2 regions of the Microbispora sp. NPDC004025 genome follow, and region 2 is predicted to be linked to the other one. Evidence: riboswitches for the same ligand, from Rfam matches in the RefSeq annotation. Region 2 holds a riboswitch; the other holds the start of a gene.
The links. A riboswitch is a leader RNA that binds a small molecule or an ion and turns the genes downstream of it on or off. The one in region 2 is predicted to bind S-adenosylmethionine.

Region 1 (7,689 bases), on a different contig from region 2:
ACACGCCGGACGGCCCGTTCTATCCGGCCACCGACGTCGGGCCCTGCCCGGTCAAGAAGAAGCTCTACATCGGCCGGACCACGCTCGCCGAGAAGGGGCTGCGGCAGGTCGGGCCGGGGCACAAGGCCGACTACCGCGACTGGGCGGGCACCTGCAGGACCCTGACCTCCGGCACGGTGAAGGCCCGGTTCAACCAGCGCGAGTGGTACCTGCCGACGTCGCGGATCCTGGTGGTCGACCAGTGGAGGACCCCGGGTCTCGCCGCGATCCTCGAGGACGCGACCTGGAGCTGAGCGCTTGGCGATCTCCTGCCTATCGGGCCACAAGTCGTCCGCAAGTGACCGCGCCTAGTGTTTCCGGCATGTTCAGAAAGACGATCTCGGCCGCGGCGGCCGGTCTGGCCGTGCTCGCGGCGTCCCTGGCGGTTCCGGCGGCGGCGTACGCGAGCGAGAGCGGCGGCACCAAGCAGGTCCGTCTGCGCAGCGGCCTGACCCTCACGATCCCCAAGTCGTGGAAGGTGGACAAGGACGACAAGGACTGGGTGCGCGTCATCACCGGCTCGTGTCCCACCCTCGGCACCGAGGACTACGGTTTCCGCGACTATGGGTGCCACGGTTTCTGGATCCTCGGCCCGAAGGCGCTCAAGATCGGGGGGCACACGTTCCAGTCCTACAAGTCGAAGTACGGATTCGACCCGGCGACCGACGTCAGCATCTGCCCGAAGAGCTACAAGCTGTACAAGGGCGAGTGGAAGCTCGCGGACAAGGGGCTGCGGCAGGTCGGGCCCGGCCACAAGGCGGACTACCACAAGTGGGCGGCGACCTGCGTCGACAAGAAGTGGCGGGTGAAGCTGCACTACAACCAGCGCGAGTGGTATCTGCCCTCGTCCAAGGTGCTGGTCCTCGACCAGTGGGACCACCCGCAGCTGGCCGCGATCCTCAAGAACGCGACCTGGAACTGACCGGTCCGGGGCTCAGGACCGCGACCGGGAGCCCACGACTCCGCCCGCGGCCACCGCGATGAGGGCGGGCGCGAGCAGGAACGCCGTGTGCGTCCCGAAGCCGTCCCCCAGCGCGCCGAGCACGAACGGCCCGCTGCCCGAGCCCACGCCCGCCCAGATCGAGGCCGTGCCGGACGCCTGGTCCGGCCGGCCTCCCGACACCTCGATCATGCGCGTCAGGCCCATGGGGAACTGGACCGAGATGCCGAGCCCGCTGAGCGCGAGCCCGGCGTAGCAGACCGGCGCCGAGGTCCCGGTCCAGAACAGCGTCCAGCCCGCCAGGGTCACCCCGAGCGAGCCCAGCAGCACCACTCCCGGAGTGAAGCGCAGGGCCAGCCGGGCGCCGCCGAACCGGCCCGCGGCCATGCCGGCCAGCATCGCGGTCAGCCCGGTCGCCGCCACGCCGGGCGACAGGCCGGTCCGCTGGCCGAACAACGCGGCGGCCCACAGGTTGAAGGCGAACTCCAGGGCCACGCAGCACAGCAGCACGAAACCGGCGACGTGGAAGCGCCAGCCGTACGGGACCCGGAGAGAGGCCGCGGGCGACGGCGGCGGGACGGGCGCGGGCGGCACCCACACCCGGCCCATGACCAGGGCCAGCACGAGGGTGGCCGCCACCGGGACGAACAGCGAGGGGCGCCAGCCGATCGGCGACTCGGCCACCACGCTGAAGACGTAGGTGGTGGCGATGCCGGCGGTGACGCCGACCGCGTTGGCCTCGCTGATGACGGCCGCCCCGGCCGGGCCGTGGTGGTCGCTGAGCACCGCCATCATCACGTACAGGGCCGTCGAGCCGCAGCCGCCGGCGAGGGTGAAACCGGCGAGCGTGAGCGGAAGCGAGTGTCCGAACGCGACGAGGAGCACCCCGGCGTTCATCCCGGCCAGGCCGCCCCAGATGACGGCGCGGCGTCCGAGCCGCCTGGTCAGCGTGGGCAGGGCCAGCCCGCCGGCGATGCCGCCGAGCGCCATCCCGGTGCCGTGCAGCCCGGCGACGGCCTGGGACACGCCGAGTTCGGCGCGCAGGAGCGGCACGGCGGCCGACAGGCCGTACAGGTAGGTGGCGAAGGTGGCGAGCTGCAGGTAGACCAACCAGGTGGGGCCGTCCCTGGTGACCTTTATGTTGCGTTCCAAAACCAGGCAAGGTTAGCGCAAAAACGACAAATCCTTGCTCAAAGCAGCGCGGCGAGCTGGTCCTCGAACCAGCGCTGGGGCGGCAGGGCGGTGGCGGCCTCCCGCAGCCGCAGGCCGCGCGTGAGACGTTCCTGCTCCGGCAGCGTCAGCGCCTCGTGCAGCGCCGCCGCCGTGCCGGACACGTCGTACGGGTTGACCAGCAGCGAGTCGGCCCCCAGCTCGGCCGCCGCGCCCGCCTCGCGCGACAGCACCAGCGCGCACCGGGGCGACAGGATCGGGCCCTCCTTGGCCACCAGGTTCATGCCGTCCCTGATCGGGTTGACGAGCAGGACGTCGGCCAGCCGGTAGGCGGCCAGGGAGCGCGGGTAGTCGTCGTTGACGTTGAGGATGAGCGGGTCCCAGTCCTCGGTGGCGTACTCGTCCTCGATCTCCTTCGCGCAGCGCTGCACGGCCGCCGTGTATTCGCGGTACTCGGGCAGGTCGTGCCGGGAGGGGTAGGCGAACGCCAGGTGGACGACCCGGCCGTGCCACTCGGGATGGGCGGCCAGGAACTCCTGGTAGGCCCGCAGGCCGCGCACGATGTTCTTGGACAGCTCGGTGCGGTCGATGCGCACGATGAGCTTGCGGTCGCCGACGTGGTCTTTGATCGCGGTCATGTGCGACTCGACGTCCGGCTCGGCCGCCCGCGCCCGCAGCGCCTCCCCGTTCACCCCGAGCGGATGGACGCCGATCCTGGTGGTCCGCCCGTCGTAGGTCACCGTACGGGCGGCGTGGTCCACCCGGGCTCCGAGCAGCACGTCGCAGCAGTCCATGAAGGAGCGGGCCCAGCGGGCGGTGAGGAACCCCGCGTGGTCGGCGCCGAGGATGCCGGTCAGCACCTCGGCCGCGACGTCCTCGGGCAGCAGCGCGAAGTATTCGGGCGGCGCCCAGGGCGTGTGCGAGAAGTGGCCGATGCGCAGGTCGGGGCGGTCGACCCGGAGCATCGCCGGGGTCAGCGTCAGGTGGTAGTCCTGCACCATGACGCGCGCCCGGGGCGCCGCCTCCTCGGCGAGGGCCAGTGCGAAGGCCCCGTTGTACGTGCGGTACGACTCCCACTCCCGCCGGAACCGCGTGCCGAACTCGGGGGAGAAGGGCGTGTTGTACAGCAGGTGGTTGACGAACCAGAGGGTCGAGTTGGCCACGGCGTTGTAGGCGCGGTGGAAGACCGCGGGCGGGATGTCCAGCATGCGGATCGGCCCCGTCTCGAAGGCCCGGTCGAGCCGGCCGCCGGGCGCCTGGCGCACCGCGCCCCGGTCGCCGTCCGACAGCGCGGCGCAGACCCACAGGACGTCGGTGTCCCTGACCACCTCGGACAGGCCCGAGACCAGGCCGCCACCGCCCCTGCGCATGGTCAGGCCGCCGTCCTCCGACAGCGTGAAGGACACCGGGCCCCTGTTGGACGCGATAAGAACGGTGCTGCTCATCTGGGCTGTCCCTCGATCAGAGCGGGCGCGCATGCCGGAAGATTAATAAAAGCCGACCTCCGTCAATAGGATGTCAACCGATCGCGGAAGGGCTGGATACGGCATGGCACTGGACGACACGACCGAGGACCTGGCCCGATCGGCTGCCCAGGGGGACCATCGCGCGCTCGGTGAACTGCTGCGACGCATCGAGCCCGACGTGCTGCGGCACTGCGAGAGGCTTCTACCGTATCGGCAGGACGCGGAGGAGGCCGCGCAGGACACGCTGCTCGCCGTGGCACGCAACATCGGCAGGTTCGAGGGGCGCGCCAAGTTCAGCACCTGGTTGCACATCGTGACCGTGAACTGCGCCAGGACCACCTACCGCTCGCTGAAGCGGCGCTCGTCGGAGCAGGCGGAGGAGCTGCCCGACCAGCGGCCCGATCCCCGGCGGGTGAGCGTCATCGCCGGGTCGCGGCTCGACCTGCTCGACGCGATGGAGGCGCTGGAGGCCGAGCGGCCCGACCTCGCCCAGGCGCTCGTGCTGCGCGACATCTGCCAGCTCGACTATTCGGAGGTCGCCGACCAGCTGAAGATCCCCCTCGGCACGGTCAAGTCCCGGATCCATCAGGCGCGCAAGTACGTGCAGGCCGCTCTCGGCGAGGCGTACGGCTGATACGGATCGTCTCGTTATGTGAGACATCGGAACGGACACCGAGGACGCCGGGGTACAGTGCTAGGGACCTTTCTCGGAAAGGTTCCACAACTGAACATGCTCATCCAGAGGGGTGGAGGGACCGGCCCTGCGAAGCCCCGGCAACCTCCCCGGTGTCGAACTCGTGTCCACGAGGCCCGGCCGGGACAGGTGCCAATTCCGGCTCGCGGCCAGGGTGGTCGCGAGCGAAGATGAGGGAAAGGCCTCGCTTCATGGCGCACACCAGCACTGCCGCTAAGACCGCCGCGAACACCGTCGAGTTCGGCCCCGCCACGGGTCTTTCGTGTCGCGAATGCGGCACGCTTTATGAACTCGGCCCGATCTTCGCCTGTACGGAGTGTTTCGGCCCCCTTGAGGTGGCGTACGAATTCGGCGAGATCCGCCGGGAGGACATCGAGTCCGGTCCGGCGAACATCTGGCGGTACCGCTCCCTGCTCCCCGTTCCCGCCGACGTGGCGGCCAAGCCCAACCTCCAGCCCGGCTGGACCAAGCTCGTGAAGGCCGACAGGCTGGCCGCCGAGCTGGGGCTGCGGTCGCTCCACGTCAAGGACGACTCCGGCAACCCCACCCACTCCTTCAAGGACCGGGTCGTCTCGATCGCGCTGGAGGCCGCGCGCAACTTCGGCTTCCACACCCTGTCGTGCTCCTCCACCGGCAACCTCGCCGGCGCGGTGAGCGCGGCCGCCGCCCGGGCCGGACTGGACTCCTGCGTGTTCATCCCCGCCGACCTGGAGCCGGCCAAGGTCGTCATGGCCGCGGTGTACGGCGGCCGTCTGGTCGCCATCGACGGCAACTACGACGAGGTCAACCGCTTCTGCTCGGAGCTCATCGGCGACGAGCTGGGCGAGAAGTGGGGCTTCGTCAACGTCAACCTCCGGCCCTTCTACGCCGAGGGCTCCAAGACGCTGGCGTACGAGATCGCCGAGCAGCTCGGCTGGCGCCTGCCCGACCAGATCATCATCCCGGTGGCCTCCGGTTCGCAGCTCACCAAGATCGACAAGGGCTTCCGCGAGCTGATCAAGCTGGGGCTGGTCGAGGATCGGCCGTACCGGATCTTCGGCGCGCAGGCCGAGGGCTGCTCGCCGGTCTCCCGGGCGTTCAAGGCCGGGCAGGACGTGGTGCAGCCGGTGCGGCCCGACACCATCGCCAAGTCGCTGGCGATCGGGAACCCGGCGGACGGGCCGTACGTGCTCGACATCGCCCGGCGGACGGGCGGCGCGGTGGAGGACGTGAACGACCAGGAGATCGTCGAGGCGATCCGCCTGCTGGCCAGGACCGAGGGCGTCTTCGCCGAGACGGCGGGTGGCGTCACGGTCGGCGTGCTGCGCAAGCTGGTGCGCGAGGGGCGCCTCGACCCCGACGCCGAGACCGTGGTGCTGAACACCGGCGACGGGCTCAAGACGCTCGACGCGGTGGCCGAGCACGCCCGCCCCACCGCCGTCATCCGTCCTTCTCTCGACGCCTTCCGTGCGGCATTCGCCAACTGAAAGCGTTTCACCAGGCCCATCGGCAGCAACGAAAGCGAGCGAACAATGAGCGTTTCCGTGCGGATTCCGACGATTCTCCGGACGTACACCAACGGAGCCGCGGAGGTGAGCGGGGAGGGGGGAACGCTTCGAGAGGTTCTGCAGAAGCTGGACGCGGACTACCCCGGCATCGGCGGGCGCATCCTGGACGAAACGGGTAAGATTCGGCGTTTTGTCAACGTCTACGTCGGAGAAGAGGATGTCCGATTCGCCGACGGTCTGGACACCGCCACGCCGGACGGGGTGCAGATTTCGGTCATCCCCGCCGTCGCCGGAGGCTGAGCCGCCGCACCGGCGCCGAGCACCTGACATGCACTTCTATGGCGAAGAAGTCGGGCGGTGCTATGGCAAATGGTGTAGCTCTCAACTATTCAACAGCAAAGTGAAAATTCTTCGATCCCGCTTTGAGCGAACGCCAAGTAGTAGTTTGCGGATTGACTCTGTTGTCCTACGCCTTGACACGGGTATGGTCGAGGACGATCGACAAAACCGGGGGCTTCTTGGTGGTCCCCAGCCCAGCAAGAGGAGTCGGAAGTGGCGCAGGGCACCGTCAAATGGTTTAACGCGGACAAGGGCTACGGCTTCATCGCGGTAGACGGTGGTAAGGACGTGTTCGTCCATTACTCGGCAATCCTGATGGACGGCTACAAGGCCCTCGAGCAGGGTCAGCGGGTTGAGTTCGACATCACGCAGGGTCAGAAGGGCCCCCAGGCGGAGGCCGTACGGGCCGTCTGATCCCGTCATCGACCTTGGAAGGCCCGGCGCACGAAGTTCCGCGCGCCGGGCCTTCCGCTGTGTCTCCCGCTCCACTCGTCGGGGCGCTCACTCCCGCCGGGTCCGGCGTGACCTGCTGCACTCGTTCTGGACATACCGTCCAAGCTGGTCAGGGTGGCTTCCGCTTGCACTCTCGGGGGGAGAGTGCTAAATACTTGTTTGGCACTCTGAGGTCGAGAGTGACAACAATCGGGATCGGGGCGATGGGGCCCGCGCAGGGATAGCGGGCTCAAGCCGTCGCGGGCGTCGGCTCGGTCCGTTGAAGACACCCTGCTACTGGGAGGTCTAGCCTAATGGCAGCCAAGATGATCGCGTTTGACGAGGACGCCCGGCGCGGTCTCGAGCGCGGTATGAACCAGCTCGCCGACGCCGTGAAGGTGACCCTCGGCCCGAAGGGCCGCAACGTCGTGCTGGAGAAGAAGTGGGGCGCCCCCACGATCACCAACGACGGTGTCTCCATCGCCAAGGAGATCGAGCTCGAGGACCCGTGGGAGAAGATCGGCGCCGAGCTGGTCAAGGAAGTCGCGAAGAAGACCGACGACGTCGCCGGTGACGGCACGACGACGGCTACCGTGCTCGCTCAGGCGCTGGTCCGCGAGGGTCTGCGCAACGTGGCCGCCGGCGCCAACCCGATGGCGCTGAAGAAGGGCATCGAGGCCGCCGTCGAGCGCGTCAGCGAGGAGCTGTCGAAGCTCGCCAAGGACGTGGAGACCAAGGAGCAGATCGCCTCCACCGCCTCCATCTCCGCCGCCGACACCGAGATCGGCTCCCTCATCGCCGAGGCGATGGACAAGGTGGGCAAGGAAGGCGTCATCACCGTCGAGGAGAGCAACACCTTCGGCCTGGAGCTGGAGCTCACCGAGGGTATGCGCTTCGACAAGGGCTACGTGTCCGGCTACTTCGTGACCGACCCCGAGCGCATGGAGGCGGTCTTCGAGGACCCGTACATCCTGATCGTCAACTCGAAGGTATCGGCGAACAAGGACCTCCTGCCGCTGCTCGACAAGGTCGTGCAGTCCGGCAAGCCGCTGGTCATCATCGCCGAGGACGTCGAGGGCGAGGCCCTGGCGACCCTGGTCGTCAACAAGATCCGCGGCCTGT
Region 2 (7,689 bases):
CGGCTCGGTGTCGCCGGCGATGGACGTGTCGACGACGTGCTTGAACAGCGTGCGCTTGTTGCCGAAGACGAAGTAGACCGTCTGGACGGCCACGCCCGCCCGGTCGGCGACCTCCTGCAGGCTCGTGGCCCCATAGCCCTGCGCGACGAACAGCTCCCGCGCCGCCTCGATGACCTTCTCCCGTGTGCGGCGCGAGCGCTCGGCCCGTTTGTCCGGCCTCTTGACGGTGTCCACGGCGTGAGTCTATCTCTAGAGTTGAACACTAGAGTTGACCTCTAACAAGCGGGAGCGCGATCATGGACGGGCCGGACACGACTCAGGACGCGGACCACGAGGAGGCGGTGCGCCGGGCGCTGGAGGAGTACTACCGGGCCGGCAAGCCGCCGTGGGACACCGGCGTGACGCCGCCCGAACTGGTGGCCCTGATCGAGGGGCGCGACGCCCTGCCGCCCGGCCGCGCTCTGGAGCTCGGCTGCGGCACCGGAACAAACGCCATATATCTGGCCCGGCACGGCTGGGAGGTCGTGGCCGTCGACCTGGTCGAGCGCGCGGTCGAGCAGGCCCGGGAGAAGGCCGAGGCGGCGGGAGTGGCCGTACGGCTGCTGCACGCGGACGCCACGAGGCTCGACGAGGCGGACGTGCCCGGCCCCTACGACCTGTTCTTCGACCTGAGCTGCTACTGCGGCATCCCGCCGCACCGCCGCGACGCCTACGCCGAAGGGCTCACCAGGCGCGCCGCCCCCGGCGCACGGCTGCTGATGTTCGGCTACGGCCCCGGAACGCTCGACGACACGTTCTCCGGGGTCACCGCCGACGAGCTGCGGGCCAGGTTCGCCGGCTGGGAGCTGGCCGACGTCACACCCGGCACGAACCCGTTCCCCACCTTCTGGTTCACCCTGCGGGCCGGGGGAGCCCGAGTTCCCTAAAGGGTCACGACCACGTTGTCGATGAGACGGGTGGTGCCGACCTTGGCGGCGACGGCGAGGACGGCCTCGCCCCGGTGGTCGTCGCCGACCGGCCCGAACGTCGCGGGATCGGCCAGGATCAGATAGTCGAGCAGCAGCGGCGGGTCGAAGCGGGCGGCCTCCTCCAGCACGGCCCGCGCGGCGTCGAGGATTCCGGCCGGCCCCGCCGTCCCGGCCCGTGCCGCGCCGGCCCGCAGCGCCCGCGACAGCGCGAGCGCGGTACGGCGGTCGGCCTCGGACAGATACCTGTTGCGGCTCGACAGCGCGAGGCCGTCGGGCTCCCGCACGGTCGGCGCGCCGACGATCGACACGGGGACGTCGAGGTCGGCCACCATCCGCCGGATCAGCGCGAGTTGCTGGGCGTCCTTCTGCCCGAAGACCGCGACGTCCGGCCGCACCAGGTTGAACAGCTTGAGCACCACGGTCAGCACGCCGTCGAAGTGGCCGGGCCGGAAGGCGCCCTCGACCACCCCGCCCATGCCGCCCGCCGAGACCTCCACCTGGCGGTCCGGCAGGTACATGTCGTCGGCCGAGGGCGCGAAGACCACGCCCACGCCCTCCTCCTCGCACGCCCGGAGGTCGGCGTCGAACGTACGGGGGTAACGGGAGAAGTCCTCGCCGGGGCCGAACTGCAGGGGGTTGACGAACACGCTGACCACCACGTGGTCGGCGTGCTCGCGCGCCAGCCGGATGAGCGACCTGTGGCCCTCGTGGAGCGCCCCCATCGTGGGGACCAGGGCGATCCTCCCGGGGCCGAGCGCGTCCCTCGCCTTGACGAGGCCGGCCCGGTCGGCGGCGACGGTCAGGTCCATATGTTCCCTCCCAGGGCGTCCAGCAGGCGTTCGGCCGCCTCCGGCTTGAGCAGCCCCGCCGCGAGTGCCCGGTCGGCGGTGAGTCTAGCGAGGGCGACGTACGCGTCCGCGGCCTCGGGGGCGGCCAGGATGAGCGCGTCGACGTGCTTGCGCACCGTGCCCGCGTCGCCGCGCACCACGGGCCCGGTGAGCCCGGTGATGCCCAGGCGCAGCACGTTGTCGAGGGCGGCGCTCAGCAGCGGGGCGAGCATCCGGCCCGGGTGCTCCACGCCGATCTTCGCGAGCAGTTCCTGCGACTCGGCCACGAGCGTCACCATGTGGTTCGCGGCGCCGGCCAGGGCGGCGTGGTAGAGCGGCCGGTCCCGGTCGGCGATCCAGACCGGCTCGCCGCCCATCTCGATCACCAGGGCCTCGGCCACCGGCCGCAGCAGGTCGGGCGCGGTGACGCCGAACGAGCAGCCGTTGAGCCGGGTCAGGTCGTCGCTCCTGCCGGTGAACGTCATCACGGGATGCAGCGCGAGCGGCAGCGCGCCCGCCTCGGCCGCGGGATCCAGCACGCCCAGGCCGTACGCGCCGCTCGCGTGCGCGAGGAGCTTGCCGCGCAGGTCGGCGCCGGTGGCGGCGAGGCCGGACACGAGGCCGGGCAGCACGTCGTCCGGCACGGTGAGCAGCACGAGCTCGGATTTGGCGATCACCTCGTCCGGCCTGCTGAGCTGCAGGCCGAGGCGGTCGGCGGCCCGTCGCGCCGACGCGTCGGACACCCCGCTGGCCGCCACCACCCGATGACCCGCGAGCATGAGCGCGGCTCCGAGCACGGAGCCGACCCGTCCCGCGCCGAGCACTCCCACGGCGAGCCGCGCCGGGCGGTCACTTGTGTCCATGACGCCTCCCCTCGGTTCAGCGTAGCGGCGGCGCTCCCGCCGACCCGGCTCCAGGTCATGTCTGCCAGATCAAGCCCTGCCGGGCGTGGCTCAGCCGGGCAGGCACGCCTCGGTCGTCCTAACCCAACGGTCCGATTTTGTCCCGTTTCTCACAGGCCTATGTTGAGCCATAAGTACGAAAGTGACTACTTTTCGTCACGGCCCCGGCGTGTCGGTACCGTGAAGCCCTGTGGAAGTCACCTGGCGGGAGGCCATGCGGCGGGCGCTCTACGGTGAGCGGGGCTTCTACCTGCGGGAGCGCCCCGACCGGCATTTCCGGACATCGGTGCACGCCTCGCCGGTCTTCGCCGAGGCGGTGCTGCGCCTGCTCCGGCGGGTCGACGCCGCCCTCGGCCGGCCCCACCCGGTCGATCTCGTGGACATGGGCAGCGGCGACGGTCTCCTGGCCGCCCGGGTGCTCGCCGCCGCGCCGCCGGACCTCGCGGAGCGGCTGCGGGTCACCGCCGTCGACCTGTCCCCCCGGCCCGGCGACCTCGATCCCCGCGTCGCCTGGGAGCCGCGGGTCCCGTACGGCGTCGGCGGCCTGGTGGTCGCCAACGAGTGGCTCGACAACGTGCCGCTCGACGTCGCCGAGATGACGCCGGACGGCCCACGTCTGGTGCTCGTCGATCCGGCGACCGGCGAGGAGCGGCCCGGGCCGGCTCCCGCCCCCGAGGACATGGCCTGGCTGGAGCGCTGGTGGCCGCTGCGGTTCGCCGGGGAGCGCGCCGAGATTGGCCGTCCCCGGGACGAGGCGTGGGCCTCGGTGATCGCGCGGCTGGCGCACGGCACCGCGGTCGCCGTGGACTACGCCCACCTGGCCGGACGGCGGCCCCCGCTCGGCACGCTCACCGGATATCGCGACGGCGCGCCGGTGCCCGCCGTGCCGGACGGGTCGTGCGACATCACCGCCCACGTCGCGCTGGACGCCTGCGCGGCGGCGGGCGAGCGCGCGGGGGCGGAGGCGACCACGCTCACCACGCAGCGGGAGGCGCTGCGCGAGCTGGGGGTCACCGGCGCCCGCCCGCCGCTGGCGCTCGCGTCCGCCGATCCGGCAAGGTACGTACGGACGCTCGGCCGGGCCTCCCAGGAGGCCGAGCTGATCGACCCGGCCGGCCTCGGCGGCTTCGGCTGGCTCAGCCAGTCACGACATCGAGAGGAGCGACCGTGATCGCGAGAATCTGGCGCGCGAGCGCCACCCGGGAGGGCGCGGACCGCTACGAGCGGCATTTCACCGCGTCGGTCCTGCCCTCCCTGCGCGGCGTGGACGGGCACCGTGGCGCGTACCTGCTGCGGCGGGACGCCGACGGCCGGGTGGACATCCAGGTCATGACGCTGTGGGAGTCGATGGACGCGATCCGCCGCTTCGCCGGCGACGATCCCGCCACCGCCGTCGTCGAGCCCGCCGCCCAGGCCGCCCTGCTCGGCTACGACACGACGGTCACGCACCACACGGTCAGCGTGTCAGACGGTGACCTTCAGTGATTCCAGGCCGCGCATGATGTAGCTGGGCTTCCAGCTCGGCTCCTCGGCGAGCTCCAGGCCGGGGGCGAGGCGCAGCAGCGCGCCGAAGGACTCCGCCATCTCGACCCGCGCGAGTGGCGCGCCGAGGCAGAAGTGGATGCCGGCGCCGAACGAGATGTGCGGGTTGTCCGCCCGGCCGATGTCCAGGCGGTCCGGGTCGGCGAAGACCTCGGGGTCCCGGTTCGCCGAGCCGAACAGCAGCGCGATCTCCACGCCTCGGGGGATCGTCACACCGCCGACCTCGACGTCCTCGAGCACCCACCGCTCGAACATCTGCGCCGGGGTGTCGTAGCGCAGCAGCTCCTCCACCGCCGCCGGCATCAGGCCGGGGTCGGCGCGCAGCCGCTCCAGCTCACCCGGGTTGCGGAACAGCGCCCACCACCCGCTGCCGGTGGCGTTGACCGTGGCCTCGTGCCCGGCGTTGAGCAGCAGCACGCAGGTGCCGATCAGCTCGTCCTCGGTCAGCCGGTCGCCGTCGTCCACCACCTGCGCGAGCGCGGAGATCATGTCGTCGCCCGGCCGCTCCCTGCGAGCCCTCGCCAGCCCGCGCAGGTACTCGGCGAACTCCGTCGCGGCGCGTACGGCCGTGTGCTGGACCTCCGGGGACGGGTTCAGCTCGTACATCCCGCAGATGTCGGCCGACCAGGGGCGCAGGAGGTGACGGTCGGCCTCGGGCACGCCCAGCATCTCGGCGATCACGGTGACCGGCAGCGGCTCGGCGACCTCGGCCAGCAGGTCGCCGCCGCCGCGCTCGACCAGTCCCTCGGTCAGCTCGGTCGCGATCCTGCGCACGCGCGGGCGCAGCGACTCGACCATCCGGGGCGTGAAGGCCTTGGACACCAGGCGGCGCAGCCGGGTGTGCACCGGTGGCTCCACGTCGAGCATGCCGGCCCGGACCACCCGCCAGAACGGCTCCTGGAAGTCCGGCTCGGGCTCCCTGCCGAACTCCTCGTGGGCGGCCACGTGCAGGTAGGACCGGCCCAGCCGGCGGTCGCGCAGCAGCGCGTTCACGTCGGCGTGCCGGGCGATCAGCCACTGCCCGGTCGGCTCGAAGAAGCTGACCGGCTCGTTGTCCCGCAGGTCGCGGTAGACGTCGTACGGATGAGCCACGAACTCGGGATTCCAAGGATCAAACTTCACAATGCACACCATAACGCCAAAGCGGCTCTCACCAGCGGGCTTGCCTTCGGGCCCGGATGCCGGGTTATAGTGCGCTCAGGTCATGAGTGCCAGCGTCAAGCCCCGGCTTGCTGGCCGGCAACCCTCGCGCTCGCGGCGGGGTGCCCCGGGTGAGGACCGGGTCCGGCACGAGGTGTGCCGGGCAAGCGCGGGCTCCGCCGTACGACGCCATGGCCGGGGTCCCAGACCCCGAGGAGCTTGGCGTTGTCCGCACTCACCTTCGTCCAGCAGGCCGTCACCCGTGTCACCGAGCCCGACGCCGCCCCCGTACGCCTACCGGCTGTGGTGGGCGCCGGCCTGGAGGTGCCCGTCAGGGGCGGCAGGCTCGTGCCGTACGCGAACCTCGACTACGCGGCGAGCGCGCCCTGTCTCGAGCCGGTGAGCGCCACCGTCGCGGCGGCGCTACCGGCCTACTCCAGCGTCCACCGGGGCGCGGGCTACGCCTCACAGCTCACCACCGCGCGGTACGAGCAGGCCAGGCACACCGTGCGGGCCTTCGTCGGCGCCCGTCCCGGCGACGCCCTGATCTTCGTGCGCAACACGACCGACGCGATGAACCTGCTGGCCCGCAGCCTGCCCGAGGGCACCACCGTCGTCGTGTTCGACACCGAGCACCACGCCTCGCTGCTGCCCTGGCCCGACGCCGTACGGCTCGCGCCGCCCGCCTTCCCCGGCGAGGCGATCCGGGCGGCCGACGAGGCGCTGGCCGCGATCGAGGGCCCGGCCCTGCTCGTCGTGACCGCCGCCTCCAACGTCACGGGCGAGCTGTGGCCGATCGCCGGGCTGGCCCACGTCGCCCACCGGCACGGCGCGCGCATCGCCGTGGACGCGGCCCAGCTCGTCCCCCATCGCGGGCTCAACCTCGCCGCGCTCGACCTCGACTACGTGGCGTTCTCCGGGCACAAGCTCTACGCCCCCTTCGGCGCCGGGGTGCTCGTGGGACGCCCCGACTGGCTCGCCGACGCCGATCCGTACCTGCGCGGCGGCGGAGCCGTACGGTCGGTGGGCGAGACGGTGGACTGGAGCGACGACCCCGAGACGCGGCACGAGGCCGGCACCCCCAACGTGCTCGGCGCGATCGCGCTCGCCGCCGCCTGCGACGCGCTGGCCACGACCGGCTGGATCGCGCTGGTCCAGGAGGAGGAGCGGCTGCTCGCCCGCCTGCGCGCCGGGCTCGCCACGATCCCCGGCGTACGCGAGCTGTCCCTGTGGGGCCCCGACCACCCGCGCGTCGGCATCGTGTCGTTCGCCGTGGAGGGCCGCACGGCGCGAGAGGTCGCCGAGACGCTCTCGGCCGAGCACGGCATCGGCGTCAGGGACGGCAAGTTCTGCGCCCACCCCTTCGTCCGCCACCTCCTCGGCGGGGACGACGCCGGCTGCGCCGACGGCACGGTGAGCGCCGTACGCGCCTCGATCGGCATCGGCACCACCGAGGAGCACGTCGACCGCCTCATCGAGGCCCTTCGCGAGATCGCCGCCGCCTGAAGACGGCAGGTCGGTTCTGGGAGCCTCGCCCAAGGACTCCCCGATCAAGCGGCATCCGTCGGCTTCTCGCTGACAGGCAGACGCAGGGTCCGATCACCGAAGTCGACGACCAGGTCCAAGCGGGCCCCGAGCGCCTCCACATAGCGAGCGATGACATCGAGGGATGTGACCTCTCCGTGCTCGATCTGCGAAACCCGGGCCACGCTCAGCCCCATGGCGACCGCGACGTCCTTCTGGCCAAGCCCGAGTCGCTTGCGCGCCTCGGCGAGTTGTTGACCGCGTGCCTCCGCGAGGAGCTTCCTGGCACCCTGCTCGATCACGGAAGGGGAGACGCCGGCGCAGGCTACTGCCGTCGGCGTGAGGCGGTGGTCGAGTTCGTCTGATGCCTTCGCCGTCTTCGCGGGCGCGTGATGAGCGTGAAAGCATGGAGGGCATGACGACCGAGCAGGAGGGCGGGCGCACCGAACGCATCGTGGGGCTGGGCGCGGGAGCCGACGCCGTGCAGGCGAGGGAGCTGGCCACCGAGGACATGATCCTCAACATCGGCCCGCAGCACCCGTCCACCCACGGCGTGCTGCGGCTGCGGCTCGTCCTCGACGGCGAGCGCATCACGGCCGCCGAGCCGATCGTCGGCTACATGCACCGCGGCGCGGAGAAGCTGTTCGAGGTGCGCGACTACCGGCAGATCATCGTGCTGGCCAACCGGCACGACTGGCTGTCGGCGTTCGCCAACGAACTGGGCGTGGTGCTCGCGGTCGAGCGCATGCTCGGCATGCAGCCGCCGCCCAGGGCGGTGTGGGCCAG

Region 1: it holds a riboswitch for S-adenosylmethionine, as region 2 does, so the genes downstream of both, thrC (threonine synthase) here and ACWEQG_RS19250 (aminotransferase class V-fold PLP-dependent enzyme) in region 2, are expected to answer to the same signal.

The regions. Positions count from the first base shown of each region.
Region 1 is NZ_JBSGHN010000005.1:423,485-431,173, reverse strand. It holds gene ACWEQG_RS17320 (hypothetical protein) at 1-293, shown strand, start outside; gene ACWEQG_RS17315 (hypothetical protein) at 362-961, shown strand; gene ACWEQG_RS17310 (MFS transporter) at 974-2,131, opposite strand; gene ACWEQG_RS17305 (alpha,alpha-trehalose-phosphate synthase (UDP-forming)) at 2,170-3,594, opposite strand; gene ACWEQG_RS17300 (RNA polymerase sigma factor) at 3,698-4,249, shown strand; SAM riboswitch class I at 4,347-4,486, shown strand; gene thrC (threonine synthase) at 4,501-5,775, shown strand; gene ACWEQG_RS17290 (MoaD/ThiS family protein) at 5,821-6,096, shown strand; gene ACWEQG_RS17285 (cold-shock protein) at 6,349-6,549, shown strand; gene groL (chaperonin GroEL) at 6,882-7,689, shown strand, end outside.
Region 2 is NZ_JBSGHN010000007.1:13,376-21,064, forward strand. It holds gene ACWEQG_RS19215 (TetR/AcrR family transcriptional regulator) at 1-234, opposite strand, end outside; gene ACWEQG_RS19220 (class I SAM-dependent methyltransferase) at 297-926, shown strand; gene panC (pantoate--beta-alanine ligase) at 923-1,777, opposite strand; gene ACWEQG_RS19230 (Rossmann-like and DUF2520 domain-containing protein) at 1,768-2,658, opposite strand; gene ACWEQG_RS19235 (SAM-dependent methyltransferase) at 2,888-3,868, shown strand; gene ACWEQG_RS19240 (antibiotic biosynthesis monooxygenase family protein) at 3,865-4,182, shown strand; gene ACWEQG_RS19245 (cytochrome P450) at 4,162-5,361, opposite strand; SAM riboswitch class IV at 5,440-5,555, shown strand; gene ACWEQG_RS19250 (aminotransferase class V-fold PLP-dependent enzyme) at 5,605-6,885, shown strand; gene ACWEQG_RS19255 (helix-turn-helix domain-containing protein) at 6,930-7,205, opposite strand; gene ACWEQG_RS19260 (NADH-quinone oxidoreductase subunit D) at 7,319-7,689, shown strand, end outside.